DNA from 3 places in the Marinomonas pontica genome. Region 1 is predicted to be linked to each of the others. Evidence: predicted binding sites of a transcription regulator. Region 1 holds the regulator's gene; each other region holds the start of a gene.

Region 1 (10,273 bases):
AACGGCACAGGGCCATCTGGCTCGCCATTTAAAAATTGCTTCACTTCAGCGTCATCCGACATCCTAATATCTTCTGGCGACCCTTCTGCAATCACTCGACCACCAGCCAAGATACAAACATGATCGGCGATAGAAAGAGACTCTTCAACATCATGGGAGACCAATACAGACGTCATATTCGCAGATTCATTTAACTGACGAATCAGCTTCACCAGCACACCTTTAGAAATCGGGTCTTGCCCGGTAAAAGGCTCATCATACATGACTAACTCGGGGTCCAACGCGATCGCTCTAGCCAATGCTACTCGTCGTGCCATACCACCAGAAAGTTCAGAAGGCTTTAGTCGAGCCGCACCACGCAAACCGACACTATGAAGTTTTTCCAACACTTTTTCGTTGATGGCTTTTGCATCAAGCTTAGTGTGTTCTTCCATTGGGAAAGCGATATTTTCAGCCACAGACATGTCACTGAACAAAGCACCACTTTGAAATAACATCCCCATTTTCTTTCGCACTTTATAAAGTTCAGACCTGGATAACGTATGAACATTTTTACCGTCCACGAGCACCAAACCCGAATCTGGTGACAATTGAGCCGCAATTAAACGCAATAACGTGGTTTTACCCGTACCACTTGGCCCCATAACCGCGGTGATTTTACCTCTTGGGATAGTAAGAGAAACATTTTCATAAATGACACGATCCCCTCTCGAAAAGCTCAAATCTTGGACTTCTATATAAGCATCAGCCACGAGTACACCTTTATCATCCTTTCTAAATATCGCCTGATACTATCACTGCCCCTTAACAATTAGAATCGCAGCAAGGGCAAATCTAATTTGTTTGCAAGATCAAGCCTTGAATTTCATCGTCAAACCTCATTAAATGGTGCTTTCCTTTTCTACGAGTATTATCAACGATATGTTGCTGTTTTCCATCGCCCTTGTTGCAGGCTTAATTTTACTGGTTTTGAGTTCCGATAAATTCATAGAGCACTCAGCTCTGGTTGCAAAAAAACTAAACGTCAACCCAATGGTGATTGGTATCACACTAGTAGCATTTGGAACATCCGCACCAGAAATGGTGGTTTCTGCCATTGCTGCACTTGATAATGCACCTGAAATTGCCATCGGCAATGTGCTGGGCTCCAATATTGCCAACATTGCTTTGGTCCTTGGTATCACCCTGTTATTTTCAGCCATTCCAATCGCCCAAGGCCTTTCAACGAAAGAAGTACCTTTAGTGCTTACTATTACACTACTAACGGGCTTCTTATTATTCGATCAAACACTTGAAGCTTGGGATGGCATTATCCTGATTGCCGCTTTTTTGATTGTATTAATCCTGTTATTGCGAGGCAGCAAAGATCTAGAAGACGAGCTAGATGAACTGTCGGAGCATGAAGACACCTCTATAGGAAAGTCTTTAATCATTGCTTTAATTGGATTGGCTGTTTTGATTGGTAGTTCCAAACTGCTTGTTTGGGGAGCAATAGGCATTGCGACCGCACTTGGGGTAAGCGAGCTTGTCATTGGTTTAACCATAGTTGCTATTGGAACAAGCCTTCCTGAACTCGCTGCCTCTGTAAGCAGTGTCAGAAAGGGTCATCACGACATCGCAATTGGTAACGTACTGGGTTCTAACATTTTCAATTTAGCCACCGTACTTCCATTGCCCGCATTGCTTGCACCTGGAGTCATTGATTCAAGCGTCACTCACAGAGACTTTCCCTGGGTTCTTGGTTTAACACTGGCATTGGCGCTTGCCATTTACATTTTCAAGAAAACCAAGAAGAACGCGATCCCAAGATGGGTTGGACTTCCTCTCATCGCTTGCTATGGCGTGTATTTATTCATACTTAGCACCAACGGCTCAATGTAATGTCGTATTTAACGGATCAGATTCGACCAAAACTCATTTTTGTTGCGGCAGCGATTATTATTGGTGCCGGCCTGCTAGGCTGGTATAGCACAACCCCCATAAAAAATCTGGTTCAGACAGATTCATTGCGCAACTCTCCCGATTACTTTATTACCAAAGTAAAAGTCAAAGAGTTTGATCAAAATGGTGAATTGATAGAAACACTGAACGCCCAGCAAACACTGCACTTTGTGACTGAATCCAAGACGCTACTCGAAAACCCCAGTATTGAACGCTACTCTAATTCAGGACAATGGCACGCAAAAGCAGATAAAGGGGTTATCGATGATGGAAGTAATGATATTCTATTAACCGATAATGTCATTGCAACTAAGACATTTCTAAAGTCGGAAGACATTCAGCTTAGTTCAAACAACATGCATTACAAAGACAGCGACAAATCAATTACCAGTTATGGAGCGGCGACACTGACCTCTACACAAGGCGAGACCTCCGCTGGTACGATTACCACTTATATAAATTCAGAAGAAGTCGTGATGACAGGATCTGTACGAGGAAAATATGAAACGATTCATTAACGCCAGCATGTTGCTCACCACTGCCCTTATTGGCCAATATACGTACGCACTGCCTGATGACATCAACAAACCACTAGAGATTCAAGCGGATGAAGCATCGTTCGATCAAAATTCAGGTCAAGCCATTTACAAAGGCAACGTCTTTGTAAAACAAGGTTCTATTGAAATCCAAGCCGAATACCTGAAAGTTTCGACAGACGCAAATACGCGTAAATTTAGCAGCCTCGAAGCGTCAGGTTCACCAGCCAAATTCAGCCAGCAAGTGGACTGGAGTGGCAACATTGTGATCAGTAAAGGCAATGAAATACACTATCAAACAGACGAATCTAAATTAGAAATCATTGGCGATGGTTATTTAAGCCGCATTCAAAACTCCATCACCGCAGACTACATTCTGTACATGATTCAAGACGGCACATTCAGCGCAGAGAAAAAAGATTCGGGACGCGTATCCATGACATTACAACCACAAGCGCCTGAGGCAAAACAATAGATGGCCTTACTAGAAGCAAAGCACCTTGCTAAAAGCTACAAAAAAAGAAAAGTCGTAAAAGACGTTTCTATCTCAGTAGAGTCCGGCCAAGCCGTCGGCTTGCTCGGCCCCAATGGCGCAGGAAAAACCACATGCTTTTACATGATCGTTGGCATGGTGGCTAATGATGCGGGTGGTATCTTTATCGATGGCCACGACATCACCCACGATGCCATGCACACTCGTGCCCAAAAAGGCATTGGCTACTTACCTCAAGAAGCGTCCATTTTTCGTAAAATGTCTGTTGAAGACAACATTTTGGCCATCCTTGAAACGCGCAAAGAGCTAAGTAAAGACGATCAAAAAGCAAGGCTTGAAGAACTTCTCGAAGAGTTTCACATCACCCACATCCGCACCAACCTTGGGATGGCGCTCTCCGGTGGCGAAAGACGTCGGGTGGAGATTGCCAGAGCACTTGCCATGAACCCAAAATTCATACTGCTTGATGAACCTTTTGCTGGTGTAGACCCTATTTCAGTTGGCGACATCAAGCTCATAATAAAACACCTACAAGAGAGTGGAATTGGCGTTCTAATCACAGATCACAACGTCAGAGAAACACTCGACATCTGCGATAAAGCCTACATTGTCGGCAATGGCTACATCATTGCTTCTGGTGACGCGAGTACGGTCATCAACAATGAACAGGTAAAAAAGGTCTATTTAGGCGACGACTTCCGCCTGTAACCCCTTATCATTGCTGTAGAAAGGGAGTAGTATGCACAACTCGTTCCAATTCATTCAAACAAAAAGAGTTGCTCTATGAAGCAGTCTTTGCAATTAAAACTCGGTCAACAGCTGACCATGACGCCTCAACTGCAACAAGCCATTCGCTTGCTGCAGCTTTCTACGTTGGATTTAAAGCAAGAAATCCATGAATTTTTAGAGTCCAATCCACTTCTTGAGCTCGATGACGAAGAACATACGAACAGTGATACTCAAGCAAGCATCGAATCCAAAATTGCAACAGAAACACCAATAGAAACAAACAGCGAAGAAGCGCGTTTAGAATCTGAGTGGACAGAAAGCATCCCAGAAGAGTTATCAATAGACAGTAACTGGGATGACACTTACCAAAGTTCTGCTGCCGTTAGCGACAGCAATAGCTTTGAAAGTGAAAGCGATTTTGAAAGCCGTAACGCACCCGCTGAAAGCATCCAAGACCACCTTATTTGGCAATTGAATCTGACCCATATGTCGGACAGAGACATTGAAATTGCTTACGCGATTATTGAGTGTGTGCAGCCTGATGGGTATTTAAGCATTACACCCGAGGACATTTGCGAATCACTCAGTACAGAGCTAGAAGAGCTGGAAATTGACGAAGTTATTGCTGTGCAGCACCGACTTCAGCGCTTCGACCCTGTTGGCGTTTGCTCTATCGATTTACGAGATTGCTTACTTGTTCAATTGGAAGCCTTTCACAGCCATCCATTATTCAAAAGCACTTACAATTTAATCGATCATTACCTACCACTTTTAGGCAATCGTGATTTCGCTCAGCTGAGCCGAAAGACAAAACTAAAAGACGAAGCGTTAAAAGAAGTTATTCATTTAATTCAACAGCTAAACCCCAGACCTGGCTCAGTTATTGACGCTGATGACACAGACTATGTCATCCCTGATGTGTCCGTCAAAAAACGCAATGATGTCTGGCAAGTAGAGCTAAACAACGACGCTCTCCCCCCCATAAAAATCAACGAAACGTATTCTGCAATGGCGAGTACAGCCACCACAACGGAAGATGCGACTTACATAAAAACATCGCTTCAAGAAGCCAAGTGGTTCATGAAAAGCCTTCAAAGCCGAAACGAAACGTTGTTAAAAGTGGCCAGCTGCATCGTTAGTAGACAAATAGATTTCTTTGAACTGGGTGAAGAAGCCATGAAACCCATGGTACTTCACGATGTGGCCGAAGAAGTGGGAATGCATGAATCGACCATTTCAAGGGTGACAACTCAGAAATACATGCACACCCCAAAAGGCATTTTTGAACTAAAATACTTTTTCTCAAGCCATGTAAACACAGCATCAGGTGGAGAGTGTTCCTCTACCGCCATTCGCGCCATGATCAAAAAGCTTGTTTCAGACGAACCGGCGAAAAAACCATTAAGCGACAATAAACTCGCTGCCATTTTGGCAGACCAAGGCATACAGGTTGCCAGACGAACGGTAGCCAAATATCGTGAGGCGATGAATATCCCTCCTTCCAATGAACGAAAACGACTGATCTAAACGGAAACCATTTTATCATGTCATTGAAATCATTATTAAAAGCAGACCTAGTTCTTGCTAAACAAGATATCGTTAGTAAAAAACGCGTTTTAGAAAGCATTGCCGAAGTCGCTTCAAATCGTCTACATTGCAACAACGAAGCTGTCTACGATGCCTTACTTGGCCGTGAAAAACTCGGAAGCACAGGTATTGGCAATGGCATAGCGATTCCCCATTGTCGACTAGAGTCAGCCAATCACACTGCCATCGTCGTGATGTCACTGCAAACGCCAGTCGACTTCGATGCCATCGACAAAAGAGCGGTTGATCTGATCTTTGCGCTTATCGTTCCTCCTCATGAATGCGACCAACACCTTGCTACTCTGGCGCAAATTGCCGAATTAGCACAGTCTTCAGAGGCGCTAGACAAATTGCGAACTGCAAACAATAACGAAGAGTTATTTACTATTTTTAACACACTAATATAGGTACGGCGTATGCAGGAAGAGTCTATCGTCATAATAAATAAGCTGGGCTTGCATGCTCGTGCCGCCGGCAAACTCATCGAAACCACTACACGCTTTTCTTGCGACATCACCATCGAAAAAGATGGTCGCAACGTAGATGGAAAAAGCATCATGGCAATGATGATGCTTGCGGCGGGAAAAGGCACAGAAATACGCATTAAAACCAATGGTGACGACGAAAAAGAAGCCATTGAAGCCATCATTGAGCTGATTAATAATCGCTTTGGTGAAGACGAGTAACGTTCAGATGCCAGAACAAAGCACCCTAAATCATTTGCAAACAGTGACCGAATCCCTCGAATCGGGCGCTACCATGCAAATCCGTTATCTGCTTAACGGTGCTTTACCTGCACAAGATGTCGCTCGCTTACTAGAATCCTCCCCTCCCAAAGAGCGTAAACTGCTCTGGGAGCTCATAGAAGCAAAAAACGAAGGCGAAGTATTACAATATCTTAGTGAAGATATTGGTGTTCAGTTCATGAAAAATATGGACACTGAGCGCCTTATTGCCGTCTCTGAACACTTTGAAAGCGATGACCTCGCTGACCTTTTACAGCACCTACCTGAAAAAGTTGTAAAAGAAGTTCTTGCCTCCATGACAACGCAAGACAGAACCAGAGTAGAAGCGCTTCTAAGCTACTCAGAAGATTCTGCCGGCGGCCTGATGAATACGGACACGATTACGATTCGTCCAAACATCACTGTCGATCTCGTCTTTCGCTACCTACGCAGACACTCAACCTTGCCTGATATGACCGACAACCTACTGGTTGTGAGTCGTTCGGACAAACTTTTAGGCACACTGCCGCTGACAAAATTGTTAGTTTCTGATGTAAACGCAACCGTACGCGACATTATGGAAACCGAATTCACGGTTATCAATGCGGAAACCTCTGCGAGCGAAGTGGCGCAGCTTTTTGAAAAAATGGACCTTGTCTCCGCTCCCGTTATCGACGGAGCAAGCAGAAAACTGCTAGGGCGCATTACCATCGATGACGTGGTTGACGTAATTCGTGATGAAGCCGAACATTCTATGTTAAGCATGGCGGGGCTTGATGACGATGAAGACACCTTTTCCCCAATAATGAAAACCACCAAACGCCGGGCCGTTTGGCTTGGAATTAACCTTATTACCGCGTTCATCGCCTCTTATGTCATTGGATTATTCCAGAACACGCTTGACCAAGTGGTCGCGCTCGCTATCCTAATGCCCATCGTTGCCAGCATGGGAGGAATTGCTGGATCTCAGGTATTGACCCTTGTCATCCGAGGCATTGCCCTTAACCAGATAGGCTCCACAAACACGCGCTGGCTGCTTAATAGAGAGCTGATTGTAGGGCTTTTAAATGGACTATTGTGGGCAACAGTGATTGCCGCACTCACCGCACTTTGGTTTGACAACATAAAGATTGCCTATATCATTGCAGGCGCCACCATAATAAACCTGCTATTTGCAGCAACCACTGGTACACTCCTGCCAATTTTTTTGAAAAAGATTGGTATCGACCCTGCCCTTGCTGGCAGCGTTATTTTAACAACCGTGACCGATGTTATTGGATTTCTTTCCTTCCTTGGTCTAGCTACTATTTTTTTAATATAGGTTCCCATGACAGACTTTGATCAATTTGAAAACGAAGAAGATATCCCTAAAAGCAAAACCCAGATCAAGCGTGAAATGGAAGCCTTACAAGATCTTGGCAAAAAGCTACTAGGCTTGAGCAAAAACCAACTTAAAAAAGTAGAAATGTCTGACACATTACGTGAAGCATTTGTTGAAGCTGGCCGCATAAAGCAGCACGAAGCAATGAGAAGACATTTGCAATACATTGGCAAAGTAATGCGCACCGAAGATCACGAAGCCATCGCGCACCGTGTTGCACTTTTTGACACCACCTCTGCCGCTTACAACAAACTGTTCCATCAGCTAGAACTTAAACGTGATGCATTGATTGGCGAAAACAGCAAAGAAGTTTTGTCTCAATACCTAGATGAAAACCCAGAGATTGAAGACATTCAATTGCTCAGACAGCTGATTCGTCAATCTCAAAAAGAAGTATCCCAAGGCGCAAATACAACAAACCGCAAAAAACTGTTTCGCTTTTTGCGTGAAGTAGAAGAAAAAAGACTCGGGCTAAAAGACTAACTCAATCCAAAATAACCCGTTATGAAGCCCTTGTTTAGCTATATGTTGTAAACAAGGGTTTTTATTAAAGTAATCTACGATGGGAAAAACAGGGCATTTTTGTCCGACAATCTTCAATAGCCTGCTTTTTCATTTCATGCACAAAATACCCAGACTCTTCTTGTAGTCTATCAAGAGACTCCCCAAAAGGTGAATAGAGAGCACTATTGCCATAGGTGTGACGAGTTGAATTGTGCCAACCACATTGCCCCACCCCCAGAACATAGCATTGATTTTCTATTGCACGCGCCGCTAAAAGTGTGTGCCAATGAGCTCGTCCTGTCACATAAGTAAACGCAGCAGGAACGAGTAGGACTTCTGCACCTAACTCAGTCAGCGCTCGATATAGTTCAGGAAATCTTAAATCATAGCAGACACTTAAACCCACCTTAAAACCGTCAACATCCACCGTTTTTAACGCCAACTCTCCCTTTTCGATCACATCCGACTCTTTATAAGAGGCTGCTTTGTCATCCACAGTGACATCAAAAAGGTGAATTTTGTCATACCTCTCTACGATCTGCCCTACTGGATCAATTACCCAACAACTTTGCCTTACCCGTCCATCTGGGACCAAACGTCCATCTGGACGAAAAGCTGACGGATGAGAGCCAACCACAAGATAAATACCGTATTTTTTTGCTAAAACAGACACCCTTTCAAAAATCGTTGACTGATCATCCGATTCCGCTAACGTTCGCATGCGCTTCCCATCAAAAAGAAAGACATTCTCAGGCAAAACAACCAAACGCGCGCCGTCCCTGACAGCCAAACCAACCAACCGCTCCACTTCATTAATATTGACCAACCAATCTTGAGTACTCGTCAATTGTATTGCGGCTATTTTCAAAGAATCCATTATTTCGACTTCTCCACTGGTTGGTAACGCACTGGCGTCATCAATGGATCGTTGAACGAACCTTCCACTTTGTATTGAACACTGGTGACTTTCGACAGCTGATCACCAATCAATTTATCGGTAATAAACAGCAGCCCAGCCAACTGTGGTGTCCCCCAAATTAGCCCAGCCAACGGCAAAGTACCGGTCAAAGGAAACGTGGCGGTCAATTTTTCATTGAGTGTTTCATTGACAATATCGGCTTCACCCGCAACAACAAGCTCAGCACTAGGGGAGATAATGGTTATAGGCGAAACCGTTTTCAGAATGCCATCACCTAGCGTCAACACACCTTTGAATTCGTCGTATGTCAACCCAGGCTCATAAACATCTGAAAAATCCAACAAAAGTCGACGACTCAAAGCACCAATATTAAATATCCCCAACGCTTTTAAGAAAGCAGGTAATTCATCGACTTTTCTGAAATTACCATTGGTAGCAGAGAAGCCAATCCGACCCGATACAGATTCGCGATCAAAATAAAACGGATGCCCCTTCCAGCTTAAACCCACATCAATTTTATACTTCTTGGAGGACACAAAAGCGTCGTCGTTAGTAAATTTTTTTGTCAATTCAGCAAGATCAGCACCACTGGCCGCAATAGTCAATTCCACACTAGAAGCATCCCCTCTGTCTTGCCAAAACAAACTCCCCTTAAAATCACCTGTTTTTAATTTAGATGAAATTGGATCAATTCTAACGACATCACCCTCTCTAGCGACAGATAACAACCAGTCACCGTAGGGCTTTCCATTAAAATAAAGCTGGTCTATAGCCAATGTCATACTCGGAATTTGCTTGGCTGAAATTGGCGCGCCCTTTCCCTTGGTCTCTTCTTGGTCCTCAGAAGAATCTGTATTCCAACTTAAGAAGCCAAAATGAAGATTAGGAACACCAGCGTCATTTGAGAATGAAAAATTGACTTCATCTGAGCTAACAAACAGCGGCTTATCCGTTGCCGCACTGTAGGATACTTTGAAGTTATGCCAGGTGTTACTAGGGTTAACGACAACCTCATCAACGATTAGGTCGACCTTACTCAACCAAGCTGGTAAGGAGGGAATCTCCACAGCGTCAGAAGCATTTGATGCATTTGAAAAATCAGCGATAACTGACTGCAAATTTTGGACAAGAATACGATCAAAGTCTCCACTGACAACCAAGCCATTTGGAATAGTGGCATTCAAGTTTTTGTCTTGACTGGCACTTAATACAAGCTCGCCCCCAACAAAAGCACTATTTTGCAACAACAATCTGGCTTTAGAAAAGGTCCCATAATCTGCATCAATAACGATATCTTTTTCATGCTGCCTAACTTTAACTTGCAGGTCTTTTTGCTCAGCAGGTCCTTTACCAATGGGCTCAGGTAAATCTATTTGCCCACCTAACAAATCACTGTTGATGATCAGATCAACCTGACCACTTTGTGACTGGTTGACAGCAAGTGAGCCTGTGTATTCC
Region 2 (10,273 bases), 1.8 Mb from region 1:
CATCCAACGCGTACCGATTAGGCCTTTGCTGATCAAGCCAAGTTTGCTGTTTAGCGTCACAGGCTGTTTACAGTAGTACTGGAAGTAGACTTCCAAATGGTCTTGCAGGTTTTCACCCACCCCAGGTAGTTCGTGAACTAGAGGAACGTCCGCTTTTTCCAAGACGTCTTTTGGACCGACTCCAGACAGTTGTAATAACTGTGGCGACCCCACCGAACCCGCTGACAAGATAACTTCTTTGCTGGCGGTAGCTTGCTGAGTTTGACCGTTTTTGCTGAACTCAATGCCTGTGGCGGTTTTGCCATCGGTCTTTCCATTTTCAAAGAGGACTTTATGGCTTAACACGCCAGTTTTAAGCGTTAGGTTAGGGCGTTGCATGGCACGACGTAAATAGGCGTTAGACGTAGAAGCACGCACGCCATTTTTTACCGTCATGTGCATTGCGCCAAAGCCTTCTTGGCGATGACCGTTATAATCGTCGGTTTTGCTGTAGCCGGCTTCTTCACCCGCATCAATAAAGGCTTGGTAAAGCGGGTTGTAGGTCATGTCGTTGCCGTTATTGGTCGACAATGGGCCATCGCCACCACGGTATAAATCCGCACCACCTTTCCATGTTTCGGCTTTTTTGAAGTAGGGCAGGCAAGTTTGGTAGTTCCAACCTTTGGCGCCGTTTTCTTCCCACTGGTCGAAATCACAGGCGTGACCACGCACATAAACCATGCCGTTGATAGACGATGAACCGCCTAATACTTTGCCACGTGGACAATGCATTTCACGGCCATCAAGACCAGGCTCTTTGTCCGTGTGAAATTGCCACGCGTATTTTTCAGTGTTCATTGGATAAGACAAAGCGGTTGGCATTTGGATAAAGACGCTCTTATCCGAGCCGCCCATTTCCAGTAACAATACCTTGTGTTCGCCGCTTTCTGTCAGTCGGTCTGCCAGCACACACCCTGCGGAGCCAGCACCGACGATGATGTAATCGTACGTTTCGTTTGCCATGACTGTTCTCATCTATTAAGAGTTAAGCGTCCCGCTTAGTAAGGGCTTTGAATGTCGTTTAGGTCGACAAAAACACTCTTGGTTTGTGTGTAGTGGTATAAGGTTTCGATGCCGTTTTCACGACCAATGCCAGATTCTTTGTAACCGCCCACTGGCATTTCAGCAGGAGAAGACCCCCATGCGTTGATCCAGCAAATCCCTGCCTGCATTTGACCAATAACGCGGTGTGCGCGGGCGAAGTCTTTGGTAAATACGCCCGCGGCTAAACCAAGCTTGGTGTCATTAGCGCGCGCAATGACTTCGTCTTCGTCGGTGAAGCTAAGCACAGACATCACAGGGCCGAAGATTTCATCACGCACTTGAGGCATGTCGTCGGTGCAATCAGTGAAGACAGTCGGAGCAACGAATGCGCCTTTGTCTAAGCCGTTTTCAGTGACTTGGTAACCGCCACACAATAAGGTTGCGCCAGCGTCTTTGGCCGCTTGAATGTAGCCCAAGACTTTTTTCATATGGTCTTTTGAAATCAGAGCGCCAACTTGAGTGCTCATGTCCATTGGATCGCCAATGATCATGGCTTCAGTGCGTTCTTTCAATTCTTTAGTGAAGGCGTCCAGCATGTCAGCGTGCACGAATACACGAGTGCCGTTGGTGCACACTTCACCTTGGGTGTAGAAATTGGCGAGCATGGCGGCCGAAACGGCTTGATCCACTGGCATATCAGGGAAGATGATCATGGGCGATTTACCACCCAGTTCCATGGTTACCTGTTTCAAAGATTGCGCCGAAGCGGCCATGACTTTTTTGCCTGTGCCCACTTCGCCAGTGAACGAGACTTTGGCGATCTCTGGGTGTGCGGTGATCATTTGGCCTGTTCTGGCATCGCCTTGGATGACGTTGAATACGCCATCTGGCAAGCCTGCTTGGGTAAAGATTTCGGCCAGTTTAAGGGCGGTAAGCGGTGTTTCTTCCGAAGGCTTGAAGATCATTGCGTTACCAGCGGCTAGGGCTGGGCCAGATTTCCACATGGCGATTTGAATAGGGTAGTTCCATGCGCCGATGCCTGCGCAAATGCCTAGCGGCTCACGACGAGTGTAGAAGAAGTTGCCATTGCCAAGGTCTTGGTAATCGCCTTGGATTTTATCGGTTAGACCTGCGTAATATTCGATTACGTCAGCGCCCGTTTGAATGTCTACGCAAATGGCCTCTTGAAGTGGCTTGCCAGTGTCCAGTACTTCGAGACGAGCAAGCTCTTCGTTATTTTCACGTAATAAATCGGCGGCTTTTTTAAGAATGCGCCCGCGTTCAACGGCGCTCATTGCCGCCCATACTTTTTGACCTTGCTTTGCGGATTCAATAGCAGCATCGAGTTCAGCTTGTCCTGCGTGCTCTATTGTTGCAATCACTTCGCCTGTCGCTGGGTTGATTGTTTCAAAATGTTCACCGCTGGTGGATGCATGGTAGCGGCCATGAATGTATTGCTGCTGATGTGCCATGATGTGCCTCTTTAAGTCTGTTTCAATGAGCCGTTTGAGGACATTGAGATAGGTAGATTTTTTATTAAACGCGCGTTTAATAAAAACAATTGTACAGATTTTGACTTTAAATTGCAGCTCGAATCCAAGAATTAGTGATTTTGGGGCAAAAAGATGACGTTATAGAGCCGATAAAATGAGGGCTTATGGGTGGCTAAGATGGGTGAAAAAATGGCAATAAGAATGAGCCGCCTCTACAGGAAAGCAGAGGCGAAATAAGACACTTTAAAACAGAAAATTAAAGGCTAATGACACCGTTGGTGTCGTAACTGATCGGGCTTGGCACGTAATCGTCTGCCATTTCGTCGTTTAGCCATTCTGTGCCGTCAATGACGTATCTGAACTGATAAGCCGTATCGATATCCAGATTAAGCGTTGAAGCATAAACACCGGACTTCTGTTTCTTCATCAGATTAGCGGTGCAATCCCAATTATTGAAGTCGCCCACCAAGGCAACGTTTTTCGCGTCACCTACTGCCTCTACAGGAATCGCGAACTTTACTTTGCATTCTGGCTTGGTTTTCAAATAGGTTTTTTCAATCATTTCCAGCTCCATGGTCTAGCGATAGACAAATAATAGTTAGGCTACTGCAAAAGCCTGAGGGACGATGAAATAGCTTCTTGGTAGAGCATAAGCAAGGCTTACGCCAAACTTTCTAACCGCTTAATTTTCAATCAGAAAAACAATGTGAGAGCGTGTGCTGTCGAATTTATGAGCCAAATTTGCCTTAAAACCGTGTACGGGTGCGCCATTTTTGGGCTTACCAAAGGGTACAATTTAAAGACGTAAATTCACAATTCGCTTGCTCTAAATGTCCTACACTCAAATGACAACAAAAATAATGAGGTGTTTGTATGGACATTCAAATGGGCGTTCTCATTGTGTTAAGTGTGATGCTTGTTATTAAGATCATCTATTTGGCGTTTTTTAAACGACCAGAACAACAAGACCATCACCATGCGCATCATTCAAATCACCATCACGACTCATAGTTGTCAGGCGTCGTGTTATTGGTTGTGACCACGGTAGCGTTTGTTTTTCGCTTCTTTGACTGTATTTAGGTCTACTAGGACTAATCCGTCCACACAGTAGCCAAAGTCGGCATCGACACCAAAGTCTAAGAAGCGAACCCCGCCCGGCTCACACAATTCACTGTATTGCTTGAACAACGTAGGCACACTCGCTCCAAAATGGCTGAGTTGTTCTTTTAGCACTCTAAAATCTTCTTCGTAATCGTCACCGCTGAACATGTTTGCAATAATGTCATTGTGTTCGGCGTTTACCTGATACGGCGTGAAAGAGCGCGCTAGGTGTTCTTTGTCGGCAAAGTAAAGCGTGTAAAAAGACACAATGAAGTCTTTGGCCACTTGAGGGTAGCTGTTGCTTAGGCTGACAGGGCCAAACATGTAACGAATGTCAGGGTGCTTATCTAAGTAAGCCCCAATGCCGTACCACAAATAATCTAAGCTGCGTTTGCCCCAGTATTTTGGTTGGATGAAGCTGCGGCCTAGCTCGATGCCTTGTTCAAAATACGGTTCCATGTCGCAGGAGTATTTGAACAGTTCGGCGCTGTAAATGCGGTTTGGTTTGTCTTCTTTCATGTAGCGAGCGACTTCGCCGATGCGATAAGCGCCCACAATTTCCAGTTCTTCTTCATCCCATAAAATCAAATGGCGGTAATATTGGTCGAACTTATCTAAGTCCGAACGCTCGCCAGTGCCTTCGCCGACTTTGCGGAAGGCAATCTCACGCAAACGCCCGATCTCTTTCATGGTCACGGACATTGGGTCGTAGTCAAATAGGTAAATTTGCTTGTTGTCTTTGGTGCTGCCAAGGTGCTCTGAGACTTTCAGCTCTTGTTTGATCATCTGTCTGTTTTGCGGGTGTTCTACCGTTTTCTCGGTTTTAAGAAGCGGTTTTTTGCCCTTAGCGATCCGGTACAAATGACGTTTTACTAATTTGTTTTTTTCTTTGTCGCTCAATGGCAGTTTGGCTAATTCTTGAATTGGAATCGCTTGACCAACCTGCATGGGGATCTTGCGATTGCGTTGGCGAAACATTTCATTTGCAAGCTGAATCGTCGACAACGGACGGTATAAAATGGAGCTTGTGTAAAACAACATAGAGTTACGGCCACCAATGTGAACCGGCAATAACGGACTGTTGGTCTTTTGTGCCAGCTTCAGATAGTTCTGATTCCACTGCTGGTCTTTTACGCCACTAGGTGACATACGAGACACTTCCCCCGCTGGGAAAATGATAATCGCTTCTTCATTGTGTAAGCAGCTCATGATGGCTTTGAGTTGTTGGCGTCCGGTTTTTCCACCAAGATTATCAACGGGAAGAACCAGCTGTTTTAATCCATCAAAGCCCATCAACAAGTCGTTTGCTACTATCTTAACGTCAGGGCGAATTTCACCGATTAGTCGCAGCAAAGCGAGACCATCCAAGGCGCCAAGAGGGTGGTTGGCGATGATCATTACACGTCCGCTTGCGGGAATATTGCGACGATCAACTTGGCTGACTTGATAGCTGAAATTGAAGTGATCAAGCACTCGATCAATAAATTCGAAGCCGACACAGCCGTGGTTTTTTTCCAGGAATTGGTTTACTTCACTTTCGTGGAATAAGCGCTTTAACACGCTTAACGTCGGGCGAGTGATAAGAGGGCTTTTGTCGAAAAACTGAGGAGATTTACTGGCAATCATTTGCTCGACTTGTATCACAGTGGTGCTCCGCTTTAATAATTTTTTAGATGTCTTATTAATCAGAGTAGAGTGTCAATATGACAAAGATGTGACGTTTATGTGGCGGAGATATGATCATTCCAATAGTCAAAATACGACACAAAAAAAAGCCCACCAAACGGTGGGCCAAAAAGCCGCTGACTAGAGAGTTAGACAATAAACAATCTGCGACTGAGCTAGGGTTTTCCCATTACTAGACGGTATATAGGGAAAGAATCTGTTACTTCATCGTTGGCATTGAAAACTCTGCGCCAGCGCGAAGTCCTGTTGGCCAGCGTGCAGTGATGGTTTTCATCCGAGTGTAGAAACGTACGCCGTCTGGACCGTGCATGTGCAATGGACCGAACAAAGAGCGTTTCCAGCCACCAAAGCTGTGAAATGCCATTGGTACAGGGATAGGCACGTTTACACCCACCATGCCCACTTGCACGTCTTCACAGAATTGACGAGCGGTATCACCATCACGAGTGAAAATTGAAGTGCCGTTGCCGTATTCATGTTCGTTGATCATTTGCAGCGCTTCTTGATAGCTATTTGCGCGCACAACACATAATACAGGGCCGAAAATTTCTTCGTTGTAAACACGCATGCCTTGTTTCACATTGTCGAACAAAGTGGGTCCGACGAAGTAACCATTTTCGTTGCCTGGATAGACAAAATCACGCCCATCACGCACCAAGGTTGCGCCTTCTTCCACACCAATGCTGATGTAGTCTTTGATTTTTGCGCAATGTTCTTTGGAAATAACTGGGCCCATATGAGCCTCTTCTGGTAGTCCAACACCTGGGCCGACGCGCATTCCGTCGATTTCGATACTTAAGCTGTCGATGAGGTTATCAGCAACGTCATCGCCCACACAGACCGCAACAGAAATCGCCATGCAACGCTCGCCCGCTGAACCGTATGCTGCTCCCATTAGAGAACCAACCACTTGGCTTGGATCCGCATCTGGCATGACGATCATGTGATTTTTGGCCCCGCCAAGTGCTTGAACGCGTTTACCGTGAGCAGAGGCCGTTGCATAAATGTATTCAGCAATCGGTGTGGAACCGACAAAACTAACCGCTTGAACTCGTTCATCCGCTAGCAATACGTCGACGGCTTCTTTATCACCATTAACGATGTTAAATACGCCATCTGGCAAGCCGGCCTCCGTAAGCAACTCAGCCAAGCGAAGCGGCACAGAAGGGTCTTTTTCTGATGGTTTCATCACAAAAGTGTTACCGCTGGCAATGGCAACAGGGAACATCCACATAGGAACCATAGCTGGGAAGTTGAACGGCGAAATACCCGCGCACACACCAAGAGGTTGCATCAAAGACATGCTGTCTACGCCGCGACCGACATTTAGGCTGTGTTCGCCTTTTTGAAGGTGTGGGATGCCGCAAGCAAACTCAACCACTTCGATGCCGCGAGTTAATTCACCTTTTGCGTCGGAAAATACTTTGCCATGCTCGCTGGTGATCATTTCTGCGATTTCGTCGGCGTGTTGTTCTAGTAGGGCTTTAAATTTAAACATGACACGAGCGCGGTTAAGTGGCGTGACCTTGCTCCATGTTTTGAACGCTTCTTGTGCTGATTCAATCGCAGTGCGAGTTTCGTCTGCGCTCGAAAGCGCAACACTAAGACTTTGTGCGCCAGTGGCTGGGTTATAGACTGGACCTGTGCGACCGCTTTGGCTGGCAATTTGCTGACCGTTAATGTAGTTACCTAAAGTTTTCATGAGAGTACCTAGCGTTTGTATGTGTTTGTTGAGGCGAACACTGTTTATCTAGTGTCTAGCGTTGGCCTCATAGAAAAAGAGCGCTTATTGGACGATGTCTAACCCTGATTCAGCGCAGAGCGCCTTTAAGTTGTTGGCCCCAAGAGTTGCGTAGGTTAACGGGTGCGCAACGGCAGGATCTTGTTCTGCTTCTACCACTAACCAGCCTGAATAGTTACTGGCTTTCAGTTGTTTGAATAAACTGCTGTAATCGATAAAACCGTCACCAGGCACGGTAAACACACCGTTTAACATCGCATTTAAAAAGCTGATGTCGCGGTTCTTGGCGTCTTTTAAAATCTCAGGGCGAAGATCTTTACAGTGAACGTGAATGATACGGTCCGCGTGTTTTGCTTGAACTTCTAATGGATTTCCGCCTGCAAACGTCATATGACCTGTGTCTAGCAATAGTCCGACAGAAGGTCCTGTGTGTTTCATTAGTAAGTCAACTTCGTGTTGGCTTTCAATGACGGTTCCCATGTGATGGTGGTAAGCAATTTGAACACCTTCAGATAAGCAGTAGTCTGCGACTTGAGTCAGCTTCTTACTCATTTCAGCGATCTTTTCTTCGCTGATAATAGGGCGGTGCGACAATGGTGTCTCGATTTGTCCATGGATGCAGCCAGTGACTTCGCAATACACCATGGCTTTTGCGCCAAGGGATTTTAACAAGTGAAGATGAGGTTTAATGGCTTCTATTTCTTCTTCTACACTACGAGTCAATAATTCGCCACTGAACCATCCAGACACCAAATTAAGACCATGGTTTTCTAAAATTGGACCGAGTACTTCAGGTGTACGTGGAAATTTTTGACCCAATTCAAAGCCACTAAATCCAGCCTGCTTACCTTCTGTTAAGCAAGTTTCAAGCGAGGTTTCTGCTCCCAGTGTTGGTAGGTCGTCGTTTGTCCATGTTAATGGGTTAATGCCGATTCTGACGCTCATATTATTATTCTCCGATCAGTAAATGGTAAAAAATGGATAGTTATAAATTTTTAAACTGGCGTTCTTTATGAGCGTCGTAGTTTTTTCTTGCTTGGCGAACTTGTTCGCGCTCAGATACTTCTGGCACCGCCACATCCCACCAATGACCGCCACCTTCAGTGACAATGGCAGGGTCTGTGTCGAGTGTAATTAAGTAGCTGATTGGTGACGCTTTTGCGCGCTCCAATGCGGCTTCTAATTCGGTAATGTTGCTAACTTTTTCAGAGTTTGCTCCGAGCGCTTTAGCGTGAGCAGCAAAGTTGGTTTTTGGTGCGCCTTCTGGTGTAGTGAGGCAGTCGTCCAGCATATTGTTAAAACCAGGGCCACCGCAGAATTGCTGCAAGCGATGGATGCAACCAAAACCTCGGTTATCCAGTACGACCATAATAATTTTTTGGCCGAGCATGACCGACGTGGCAATTTCAGAGTTCAGCATTAAGTAAGAACCGTCACCGACCATGACAAAGACCTCGGACTCTGGGCTGGCCATTTTGGCACCCAAACCGCCCGCTAATTCATAGCCCATGCAGGAATAGCCGTACTCCATGTGATAACCACGGTGATAACGAGTACGCCACAGTTTTTGGAGCTCACCTGGTAACCCGCCAGCAGCACAAACCACCATGTCTTTTTCGCCAGCAGCGCGGTTTACAGCGCCCACGACTTCCGCATCACTGGGCAAATCTGTACCTCGATCCGTGGTCACTTTGTCGACAACTTGTTGCCACTTGACGCGTTCTGTTTCGGCTTTTTTGATCCAAGAAGGTTCTATTTTCCAGCCTTGTAGAGCTTTGCTTAGCAGTGGCAGAGTGAGTTTCGCGTCGCCGACTAATGCTTGGCTCTTGTGCTTGATTGCGTCAAAGGACGCCACGTTTAGACTGACGATTTTTGCGTCAGGGTTTATCAGAGAACGAGAGCCAGAGGCGAAGTCGCCAAGACGTGTGCCAACAGCAATAATAAGGTCTGATTCAGCGCATAAGGTGTTTGTTGATGCTGCGCCTGTCACCCCAATAGTGCCCATATTTTGTTGATGATCCCAAGGGAGTGCGCCTTTGCCAGCTTGCGTTTCGCCCACAGGTAATTGAAATTGACTGACAAAGGCGTCAAATTCTTTTAATGCGCCAGAATAATGAAGACCACCGCCAGCAATGACGACAGGCTTTTTCGCTTGCCTGATAAGTTTAAGTGCATCATTAAGCTCATAAAAGTCCGGCGTTTGACGACGTAGGCGGTGAATTTTTTCATCGAAAAAGCTCACTGGATAATCAAATGCCATGGTTTGCACGTCTTGCGGTAAGGCTAAGGTGGCAGGTCCACATTCGATGGGGTCGGTCAAAATACGCATGGCTTGAGGCAATGCTGTGAGCAGTTGTTCTGGACGCGTAATACGGTCGAAGAATCGACTGACAGGGCGAAAACAATCATTTGAGGTGATGGTCATATCTTGAAAGTTTTCTACTTGCTGCAATACCGGGTCGGGCATACGAGTCGCAAAGGTATCACCAGGAAGAAACAAAACAGGGATTCGGTTAACATGTGCGACGGCCGCTGCGGTTACCATATTCACCGCACCTGGACCTGCAGACGCAGTGCAGGCCATCATCTGTTGGCGGTTTTTGGTTTTTGCGTAGGCAATAGCAGCGTGTGCCATGCCTTGTTCATTGTGTGCACGATAAGTCGGAAGTTTGTCTTTTACGTGGTAAAGCGCTTCGCCAAGACCGGCCACGTTACCGTGCCCAAAAATCCCCCAGACACCGGCAAACATAGGTTGAACGCCATTATCTGTTTCTATTTTCTGCGCCATCATGAATCGGACGACGGCTTGCGCCATAGTGAGTTTTATTGTTTTCATCTTGGTTTCCTTTAAGCCTGCTTCTGCTGTGGCTGATGGTTGTGGCGTTCTTTCCAGTAGGATACTAATTCCAAGTAGTTCGATACGATGGCGTCGATCAGCTGCTGGTCATTAAAACGATTTCCTAACCACGCGCGGCTTGGCTCGCTGAAAATGGAGCGACCAACGGCAAAACCTTTACAAATATCGAATCCTGCACTATTGGCAAAACCTTCTTTTAGTTCATTCATCGGCGCATCCAACCCGAGCATCACGACACCGCGGCAGTGCTTATCGTGGTGCTCTACTATGTCGGTAATGGCCTGCCAGTTGGCTTTGGACTGAGGCGGTAACTTCCACCAATCTGGGCGCACATCTAGATGATAGAAGCGTTTGATTGAGTCTGTGAATAGG
Region 3 (10,273 bases), 1.6 Mb from region 1:
AAGCCGTGGACAAAGACAGCGACACAGAAGCCGACAAAACCGCTCAGCATAAAGTCATTGATGCCGAAGCGAAAAAAGACGATAAGAGCGCTTAAGCTGTGTTCGACATTGGCTTTTCAGAACTTCTTGTCGTCTTCGTCGTTGGCTTACTTATTTTAGGCCCTGAACGTTTGCCACATGCGGCAAAAACGGCAGGGCTTTGGGTTCGTAAAATTCGTCGCAGTATTAACTCAGTTCAACGAGAAATCAACGCTCAGTTGGATCAAGAAGAACTGCAACAAAAAATCAATGAAACCAACCAGCGACTGCTTAAAGAAGGCCAAGCCATTCAAAATACGATTACGCCTTATCCTGAAACGTTCGGCACGCCAGCAGATCAGGCACCTGAGCCACAAGCAGATATCCTAGACACTGACACAGCTAAAGCCACAGCCACAGCCACAGCCACAGCCACAGCCACAGCCACAAATGAAAACAAAACCGTGCCAGAGGCCAGCAAGCCCACTGAATCAAAGACAGTAACGGATACGACAAGCACTCAACCTTAGTGGCTATATTTTCTACATGACAGCGGACACATAACGCATTATGAGCACAGATTCTTCTAACCAAGCCCCATTGGTTGCTCACCTGATTGAGCTGAGAAACCGTTTATTAAAATGCGTTCTTGCGATACTCATTTTATTTATTGGCTTATATTCGTTCGCAAATGATCTGTATTTGATCGTGTCGGAACCTCTGAGATTGTTGCTGCCTGCTGGCAGCTCTTTGATTGCAACCGAGGTGGCGTCGCCTTTTCTTGCCCCGTTAAAACTGACATTTGCAGTGGCTGTTCTCATCTCGGTGCCATACACGCTATTTCAGGCTTGGTCCTTTATCGCCCCAGCGTTGTACAAAAACGAGAAACAAATCGCGATTCCTTTGCTGATTTCGAGCATTTTTCTTTTTTATGCCGGCGTGGTTTTTGCCTATTACGTCGTTCTACCGCTTATTTTTGGTTTCTTCACCACTGTCGGACCAGGTGAAGTGACCGTAATGACAGACATCAACAACTACTTAAACTTTGTCTTAAAACTGTTTTTTGCGTTTGGTGTGACCTTTGAAATTCCAGTAGCAACGTATTTACTGATCAAGGCCGGCGTGACAACGGTTGCCACTCTATCGAAAAAGCGCCCGTATATTTTCCTAGGATGTTTTGTGGTGGGCATGCTCATCACGCCACCCGATATATTTTCACAAACCCTGCTCGCCATACCTATGTGGCTTTTGTTCGAGCTTGGTTTGATTGCCGGTCGCACCGTCAAAGTCGTGGTCGATGGTTCACAAACGGAAGAAGACAGCGAAGCCTCTCACACTACATCTTAATCGAGCATAAAAGTAACAGGCCCATCGTTGGTAAAGGACACTTTCATGTCGGCACCAAAACGGCCTGTTTCAACTCGCTGATATTGTGCTCTCACCTTCTCCACAAAATCGTTAAACAAACGCTCTGCTTCAGACGGGACAGCCGCTGTGGAAAAGCCAGGGCGCAGGCCTTTTTTGGTCTCTGCCGCCAAGGTAAATTGAGAGACCAATAACACGCCACCACCGACTTGCTGAACATTGAGGTTCATCTTTCCCTCTTCATCACTAAACATGCGGTATTTCAAAAGTTTATCTGCCAATCTTTGAGCATCCGCTTCGGTATCGCCTTTTTCAATGCCAACCAACACCAGCTGCCCATGATCAATGGCTCCTACCGTGTCACCCTCTACAACAACGCTCGCGTTCAATGCTCGCTGCACCAATACTTTCATTGCACTCGCCCTCTTTCTTTTGGCTCTTCTTACGTTACGACCTTAACAACCCCCAGATAAAACAAAAGCGCCCGAAGGCGCTTCTGTCGCTCACGGATTCATTTGCATGAACCCATTTGCTGCTGCTCTATAAAAACAACGTATTTAAAGTATTACGCTAAGCAAAAGCTTACTTACGACCAGCGCGTTTACGCTCGTTTTCAGTCAATAGCTTCTTACGAATACGAATGCTTTCTGGTGTTACTTCTACCAATTCATCGTCTTCAATAAACTCAAGCGCTTGCTCAAGTGTATGGCGAATTGGTGGCGTCAAAGTCAACGCTTCATCTGTACCAGAAGCACGCATGTTCGTTAACTGCTTACCTTTAACAGGGTTAACCGTTAGGTCGTTATCGCGTGAATGGATACCGATTACTTGACCTTCGTACACTTCAACCGCATGACCTAGGAACAAACGACCACGGCTTTGTAGGTTGAACAATGCAAATGCTGCTGTCTTACCCGTCACCATGCTGATCAATACACCGTTTTGGCGTCCACCTACATCACCGTCTTTTACTGGACCGTAATGGTCAAATACGCTGGTCATGATACCAGAGCCAGAAGTCAATGTTAGGAACAAGCCACGGAAGCCGATCAATCCACGAGAAGGCGTCATGAACTCAAGACGAACACGACCTTTACCATCTGGTTCCATGTTAGTTAACTCAGCTTTACGTAAGCCAAGCTCTTCCATGATAGAACCTTGATGCTGTTCTTCAACGTCGATAACAACCAACTCAAATGGTTCTTGAATTTTGCCGTCGATTTCTTTTTGAACTACTTCAGGACGAGAAACACCCATCTCGAAGCCTTCACGACGCATGCTTTCAATCAAAACAGAAAGGTGAAGCTCACCACGACCAGAAACAATGAATTTATCCGGTGCATCACCTTGGCTTACGCGCAACGCTACGTTGTGGATAAGCTCTTGATCCAAACGGTCTTTGATATTACGAGAAGTAACAAATTTACCTTCTTTACCAGCAAACGGAGAATCGTTCACCATGAAGGTCATGCTTACTGTTGGCTCATCTACAGACAATGCAGGAAGCGCTTCTACGCACTCTGGGTTACATAGCGTGTCAGAAATACTTAGGCCATCGATACCATTAATACAAACGATATCACCCGCAGACGCTTTTGTTGTATCTACACGAGCTAGACCGTGGTAACCCTTAACGTTTAGAACTTTACCTTTACGCTCTTTACCGTCAGCAGATTTGATTACTACTTGCTGGTTTGGAGACAAGCTACCACGAGTGATACGGCCGATACCGATAACGCCAACGTACGCATCGTAGTCCAATGCAGACACCTGCATTTGGAACATACCTTCTGGATCAACATCAGGAACAGGCACGCTGTCTACGATCATTTGGTAAAGTGGCACCATGTCTTCGGCCATGTTTTCTGGGTCATTACCAGAAATACCGTTGATTGCAGAGGCATAAATAACAGGGAAGTCTAATTGCTCTTCTGTTGCACCAAGGCTATCGAACAAGTCAAATACTTGATCCATAACCCAATCTGGACGAGCGCCAGGGCGGTCAATTTTGTTAATAACAACGATTGGACGAAGACCACGCTCAAATGCTTTTGATGTTACGAAACGAGTTTGTGGCATTGGGCCATCAACTGCGTCAACCAACAACAATACAGAGTCAACCATGGACAATACACGTTCTACTTCACCGCCGAAGTCAGCGTGTCCAGGTGTGTCTACGATATTGATACGGTAATCGTTCCACATGATGGACGTGTTTTTCGCCAAAATGGTGATACCGCGCTCTTTTTCTTGGTCGTTAGAGTCCATGATTCGCTCTGAACCAAGGTCTTTACGATCTAGCGTACCAGATTGTGTTAATAACTGATCAACCAAGGTAGTTTTACCATGGTCAACGTGGGCAATAATAGCTACGTTACGTAACTTATTGATATCATTAGACATTTATAGTTCTCTGCATTTAGCGTGAGCAAAAAGATAAACTGCCGCTTGATACGGGCAGATATGCTCTTCAAGCGTCTCGGATCTTGGTGCGGGATAAAATTCGCGCAATTGTACCCTTATATTTGTGAAGATCCCATTAAAGTGGCCAAAAAAGTCTATAAAAATACTTCAATTGGATAAAAAGCGCATTTGAATAAAAACGATAGCATTTAAACACTACAAAAATACTACCGTTTTTTTAACACTGATTTAAGGCAAATATACTCCGACATTTTCATGCCCTTTGCCCAATAAGTAAGACGCGTGCATTCGACTCATGACGCCCTTGCCACAGTACAGTAAATGCATTGTGTCTTTATCAAGATCAGACCAATTAGAATCCAATGCAAAAAATGGAATCACTTTGACAGGACGACCGCTGACTTTCAATGGGCGGTTACTGGCTTCATCTGGGTGACGGATATCGATGATCACTTCGTCTCCCACGGGCATACGCACCACAGGCACTTCACCTTGATATTGCTTAGAAACATCGTCCATTACATTTTGAATCGACATAACTTGAGCGTTCTCAATGGCACTTTCCAACACGGCAAAGTCAAAGTTCGACTCTTGTTTTTCCACGCGATGCATTTTTGCTCGCGTTGTTGGCTTAACCGAAATCACACCACAAAACTCAGGCATACTGGCCGCAAATGGCGCAGTGCCGATTTCGATGGCCTTATCAATGATGACTTGCTTATTCGTCGTAATCAAAGGACGCAGTACCAGCTCTTCTGTCACCTGATCGATCACTTTTAAATTCATCAAGGTTTGACTAGAAACTTGCGCCACACTTTCACCCGTTACCAACGCTTTCGCCCCGACTTCGCCCATCAACTGAGAAGCCGCACGCAACATCATGCGTTTTAAGATAACGCCCATCTCGGCGTTGTCCACTTTGGTTAAAATCTCACCGACCACAGCCTCAAAAGGCACAGTAATGAATTTTACATTCAGTGCGGAACCGTATTTTTCCCAGATAAAATTGGACACTTGCTTAACGCCAATTTCATGAGCATCTCCGCCCAAATTAAAGAAGCAAAAATGCGTTTTCAAGCCTCGACTCATGGTTAAGTAGGAGCTTACTGTTGAGTCGTAACCACCTGACATTAAAGACAACACAGAATCTTGGGACCCTAACGGATAACCGCCAAGGCCTTCAACTCGTTGTTCAATCATCCACACTCGATCATCACGAATATCAATAGGTACCAATACTTCAGGATTTTTCAAGCGCACCGCTAAGGCGCCGCAGCGTGCTTTTAAACAACCGCCAATATGACGTTCAGCATCCACAGAAGTAAAGTCATGCTGGCCGACACGTTTTACTCGTACTGCGAAAACAGCGTCTTTTAACGCATCGCCATAAGAAACCACCGCTTGCTCTACAATGTCATCAAGGTCGACCAAAGGGAATTCACGAACATACTGGAAATGAGCAATACCGGCGATACAAGACAATGCCTCTGTGAACTCTTGTCGCAATGTGTCTTTATCGGAAAAAATTTCAATAAAGTCCCAATTACCTGAAACAATGACATCGGCATCGTGCTTCTTTAATACCAGTTTCACATTATGGCGGAGTTGTTTAATAAACGCCTTTCTTACTGGACGACTTTTGATGGTGATTTCTGCAAAGAATTTAACAATGAATTTCATAAGGTTTGAGGTTTTTACCGGATAGTGTAATTTAGGCGCATAGTATAAAGAAAAGCCAATCGATACGAAAACGCTAAATTTGCACCAAAAGAAAACAATCAGCCTTATTTTTGCACCAACAAGGTGCATTTAAGCAATTTCAAAGCGCTATTTTGGCCAAAGTGAATAACAACAAGGATCAAAAAAAACCTATCTTATTGTTATTTATGAACTTATTGTCTCGCACAAAATTCTGGCACAAGTTGTGCTTACCTTATAATCGATGAATAACTAGACAAACGGCGCTTTACATTGAAGCCCCCTTAAATCAAAAGTAATTTTGCTTTTACTATGACTGGAGAACAACTATGTCAAACAAGACCCTTGCCTTGATTGCTGAGCATGACGCGAAGTGGGTTGACCTTCGCTTTACCGATTTTAAAGGTAAAGAACAACACGTATCTATTCCAGCTATTACGGTAGATGAAGAATTTTTTGAAAACGGTCAGATGTTTGATGGCTCTTCCATCGCTGGCTGGAAAGGCATCAACGAATCCGACATGATCATGATGCCTCAGGACGATACGGCGATTATCGACCCTTTCACTGAAGAGCCAACGGTTATTGTTCGTTGTAACGTTATCGAGCCTTCTACTATGCAAGGTTACGACCGTGACCCACGCTCTGTTGCTCTACGTGCAGAAGAATTCCTAAAATCAACAGGTCTTGGCGACACTGCGTTCTTTGGCCCAGAGCCAGAGTTCTTCATCTTTGATGATGTTAAATGGAAAACAGACATGTCAGGTTGTTCTGTAGAGATCAACTCTGAAGAAGCGGCTTGGTCTTCTAACAAGAAATTCGAAGGCGGCAACATGGGCCACCGTCCTTTCGTTAAAGGCGGTTACTTCCCAGTTCCACCAGTAGACTCTCATCACGACCTACGTGCTGCAATGTGTGGCGCGATGGAGACTATGGGTCTTGTGATCGAAGTTCATCACCACGAAGTAGCAACAGCGGGTCAGAACGAAATCGGCGTTAAATTTAACACTCTAGTTAAAAAAGCCGACGAAGTTCAAATCCTTAAGTACTGCGTACACAACGTAGCGCACGCTTACGGAAAAACAGCGACCTTCATGCCTAAACCAATCGTTGGTGACAACGGTTCTGGTATGCACGTTCACCAGTCTTTCTGGAAAAACGGCGAAAACCAATTCGCAGGTGACCAATATGCCGGTCTATCTGAAATGGCGCTTTACTACATCGGCGGTATCATCAAGCACGCTAAAGCATTGAACGCGTTCACTAACGCTTCAACTAACTCTTACAAGCGTCTTGTACCTCACTTCGAAGCACCTGTTATGCTTGCATATTCTGCACGTAACCGTTCTGCTTCTATCCGTATCCCATACGTTGCAAGCCCTAAAGGCAAGCGTATTGAAGCTCGTTTCCCTGATCCAACCGCTAACCCATACTTGGCATTCGCAGCTATGTTGATGGCAGGTATTGACGGTATCAAAAACAAGATTCACCCTGGCGATGCAGCGGATAAAGATCTATACGACCTACCAGCTGAAGAAGCGTTGGCCATTCCTCAGGTTGCTGGCAGCCTAGAAGAAGCGCTTAAGTGCCTAGATGAAGACCGCGCATTCTTAACTCAAGGTGGCGTTTTCTCTGACGACATGATCGATGCTTACATCGACCTTAAGACTGGTGAAGCTCGTCGCGTATCTATGACAACTCACCCACTTGAGTTCGAACTTTACTACAGCGTGTAATAGCAATATTCGCTAAGTAATTCACAAAAAGCCCCGACACAGATCGGGGCTTTTTTTTGCACTAAAAAAAACATCAACACCATAGCGCACAAAAACAGTGCATAATGTTTTCCTGACAAACGCAAAAACCTTAATAAACAAGCCATTCTAGGCTGCCCAATGTTGGTTCGCTTTTTGCAGTTGTTATAAAAGGAAACCATAAAAGCAGGAGTCAATAGAGAGGCACTGTCTGTGTATAGTTTATTAATCGACCATTTATCTACGGCTATTGTTCAACTGAATGACCAGCTTGAGATCGAATATCTGAATCCTGCAGCCGAAATGTTGCTGGCGGTCAGCCGCCGTCGAATTTATGGCAGTGACATTAACGCCGCCTTTCGTGAAGACGAAGACAGCATTCAAGCCTTGCATGCCGCTATCGAGTCTGGCCACCCTTTTACTAAGCGCGAAGCGGAAATAGAGTGCAGTAACAACAAAAAGCTCTTTTGCGACTACACGGTCACACCAGTCATGGGCACGTCCAATGATACGGAAAGCTTAATCATTGAGCTGTATCCACGCGATCGCATGAAGCGTATCTCACAAGAAGATGAAATCATCGCGAACCACGAAAGCAGCAAAGAACTGGTGCGCGGCTTGGCTCATGAAATCAAAAACCCACTTGGCGGTATTCGCGGCGCCGCGCAACTTATCAGCCGAGCGTTTACCGATGAAGCACTAAACGATTACACACAGGTGATCATTGAAGAGTCCGATCGGTTACGTGATCTTGTTGACCGTTTGTTAGGGCCGAGACAACTACCGAAGAACAAACCTCTCAACATACACAAGGTCATAGAACGCGTTAGACAACTGATCTCAGTTGAGACAGACAATCAAATCCAACTCATTCGAGATTATGACCCAAGTATTCCAGACCTCATTGGCGACGAGTCGCAATTGATCCAAGCGCTGTTGAATGTGACACGCAACGCCATGCAAGCACTCATGGAAGACACCGGCAATCACCACAAAACCATTCACATGGTGACGCGGGCTTTGCGTCAATTCACCATTGGCTCAAAACGCCATCGTTTAGTGTGCAAAATCAGCATTGTCGATAACGGCCCGGGCATTCCAGAAGCCATTCTAAAAACCCTCTTTTACCCAATGGTCAGCGGCAGAGCCGATGGCACAGGCTTAGGCTTATCCATCGCACAGTCTGTTATTCATCAGCACCATGGGATTATTGAATGCAACAGTTACCCGAAGAAAACCGAATTTAATATATTGATTCCCATAGAGACAACAGTCCACGAACAGGAGAAACACACATGACACCAGAAGAAACCGTATGGATTGTTGACGACGATCGCTCTATTCGTTGGGTTTTAGAAAAAACACTGGAACAAGAAGGCATTCAATGTCGTCTGTTCGACTCTGCTGAAAACCTCGTCAACATGATTGATAAAGAGCAACCCAGCGCGATCATCAGCGACATACGTATGCCAGGTATGGATGGCCTTAAACTGCTTGAGAAGCTGCAAAAAGATCACCCCTATTTGCCCGTAATCATCATGACCGCCCACTCCGATTTGGAAAGCGCGGTGGCATCTTATCAGGGTGGTGCGTTCGAATACTTACCAAAACCTTTCGACGTCGAAGAAGCGGTCAGCTTGGTGAAACGCGCCATGCTCCACCATCGCAACGCAAGACCCAGCACCGACGACATGGAAGTGGCAGAAGAGCCTCAAGTAGACAAAGAAATTATCGGCGAAGCGCCTGCCATGCAGGAAGTTTTCCGCGCCATTGGTCGTCTTGCCAATTCCAACATTACGGTGTTGATTAATGGCGAATCGGGCACAGGCAAAGAGTTGGTTGCACAGGCGTTACACACTCATAGCCCACGAGCATCCAACCCATTTATCGCCTTAAACATGGCGGCCATTCCACACGACCTCATTGAGTCTGAATTATTCGGCCATGAAAAAGGCGCATTCACTGGTGCCAACACACAACGTCGTGGACGCTTTGAACAAGCCAATGGCGGCACCTTATTTTTAGATGAAATCGGCGACATGCCAGCTGAAACCCAAACCCGCTTATTGCGCGTCCTAGCAGATGGTGAGTTTTATCGCGTTGGCGGCCATACGCCCGTTAAAGTGGACGTTCGTATCATTGCCGCGACACACCAAAATTTAGAAAACTTGGTACAAAAAGGCTCATTCCGAGAGGATTTGTTCCACCGACTAAACGTGATTCGCATTCACTTGCCAAAACTGGCAGAACGCCGAGAAGACATTCCAAAATTGGCTCGTCATTTCTTGAGTCGTGCCGCGGATGAACTGTCTGTGGAACCAAAGCAACTCACCAAAGAAACCGAAAATTACCTTACCCAACTCGACTGGCCAGGCAACGTTCGTCAATTAGAGAACACCTGTCGATGGTTGATTGTGATGGCATCAGGCCGAGAAGTGCTTGTCGAAGATTTACCACCGGAATTGCTCGCAGCGGTTCCACACGAGCAACCTTTCGCATCTTGGGAGGAAGCGCTTAAAAATTGGGTCGACAGTACATTAGCCACTGGACAAAAAGGCATACTTGAACAAGCGGTGCCAAAATTTGAGCGAATCATGATTGAAACTGCATTGGCACATACTGGTGGTCGTCGTCGTGATGCTTCTTTGTTACTGGGCTGGGGACGCAACACTCTGACCCGTAAAATCAAAGAGCTCAACATCGATCACGCCGAACAGGATGAAGATTAATAAGGCCTGAGAAACAATCGAGTAATGCAAGCAAGTCTTTTATTATTTGCTTGCATTATCTCAGTTTTCTATTCTTTTAGACTTGCTTTTACTGGCACAATCCCCTACTAATTAAAGATTATTAAATAACGATTAATAAACGGGAAAATAGTTATGTATCCAACACTTCAGTCCATGGGTATCACCAGCATACAGGACATTGAAAAATTCACGTTACGCTACGAAGGCGGTCACGACGTCTTAAAAATTTATTACCGCCGTGAGAAAGGCTCTTTGCTTCCAAAG

Evidence for each region. Region 1 encodes sigma-54, which starts transcription at its own class of promoters, with help from an activator protein. Its sites were predicted from a motif close to TGGCACNNNNNTTGCTNT; they were not measured.
Region 2: the regulator sigma-54 is predicted to act here: its motif matches at 3,167-3,184, upstream of AABA11_RS15105 (isoamylase early set domain-containing protein).
Region 3: the regulator sigma-54 is predicted to act here: its motif matches at 5,721-5,738, upstream of glnA (glutamate--ammonia ligase).

What each region holds. Positions count from the first base shown of each region.
Region 1 is NZ_AP027271.1:1,442,400-1,452,672, reverse strand. Features, by position in the region: gene AABA11_RS06765 (ABC transporter ATP-binding protein) at 1-752, opposite strand, end outside; gene AABA11_RS06760 (calcium/sodium antiporter) at 922-1,881, shown strand; gene lptC (LPS export ABC transporter periplasmic protein LptC) at 1,881-2,459, shown strand; gene lptA (lipopolysaccharide transport periplasmic protein LptA) at 2,443-2,952, shown strand; gene lptB (LPS export ABC transporter ATP-binding protein) at 2,953-3,678, shown strand; gene AABA11_RS06740 (RNA polymerase factor sigma-54) at 3,754-5,226, shown strand; gene ptsN (PTS IIA-like nitrogen regulatory protein PtsN) at 5,244-5,693, shown strand; gene AABA11_RS06730 (HPr family phosphocarrier protein) at 5,703-5,972, shown strand; gene mgtE (magnesium transporter) at 5,980-7,332, shown strand; gene yjgA (ribosome biogenesis factor YjgA) at 7,339-7,875, shown strand; gene AABA11_RS06715 (carbon-nitrogen hydrolase family protein) at 7,940-8,773, opposite strand; gene AABA11_RS06710 (YhdP family phospholipid transporter) at 8,773-10,273, opposite strand, start outside.
Region 2 is NZ_AP027271.1:3,195,503-3,205,775, reverse strand. Features, by position in the region: gene betA (choline dehydrogenase) at 1-1,002, opposite strand, end outside; gene betB (betaine-aldehyde dehydrogenase) at 1,038-2,495, opposite strand; gene AABA11_RS15105 (isoamylase early set domain-containing protein) at 2,773-3,078, opposite strand; gene AABA11_RS15100 (hypothetical protein) at 3,390-3,527, shown strand; gene olsF (bifunctional ornithine lipid synthase OlsF) at 3,543-5,261, opposite strand; gene AABA11_RS15090 (CoA-acylating methylmalonate-semialdehyde dehydrogenase) at 5,503-7,005, opposite strand; gene iolE (myo-inosose-2 dehydratase) at 7,090-7,989, opposite strand; gene iolD (3D-(3,5/4)-trihydroxycyclohexane-1,2-dione acylhydrolase (decyclizing)) at 8,030-9,880, opposite strand; gene AABA11_RS15075 (bifunctional 5-dehydro-2-deoxygluconokinase/5-dehydro-2-deoxyphosphogluconate aldolase) at 9,892-10,273, opposite strand, start outside.
Region 3 is NZ_AP027271.1:3,030,004-3,040,276, forward strand. Features, by position in the region: gene tatA (Sec-independent protein translocase subunit TatA) at 1-95, shown strand, start outside; gene tatB (Sec-independent protein translocase protein TatB) at 99-548, shown strand; gene tatC (twin-arginine translocase subunit TatC) at 589-1,365, shown strand; gene dtd (D-aminoacyl-tRNA deacylase) at 1,362-1,796, opposite strand; gene typA (translational GTPase TypA) at 1,966-3,786, opposite strand; gene thiI (tRNA uracil 4-sulfurtransferase ThiI) at 4,036-5,487, opposite strand; gene glnA (glutamate--ammonia ligase) at 5,835-7,241, shown strand; gene glnL (nitrogen regulation protein NR(II)) at 7,473-8,558, shown strand; gene ntrC (nitrogen regulation protein NR(I)) at 8,555-9,988, shown strand; gene AABA11_RS14355 (DUF3461 family protein) at 10,142-10,273, shown strand, end outside.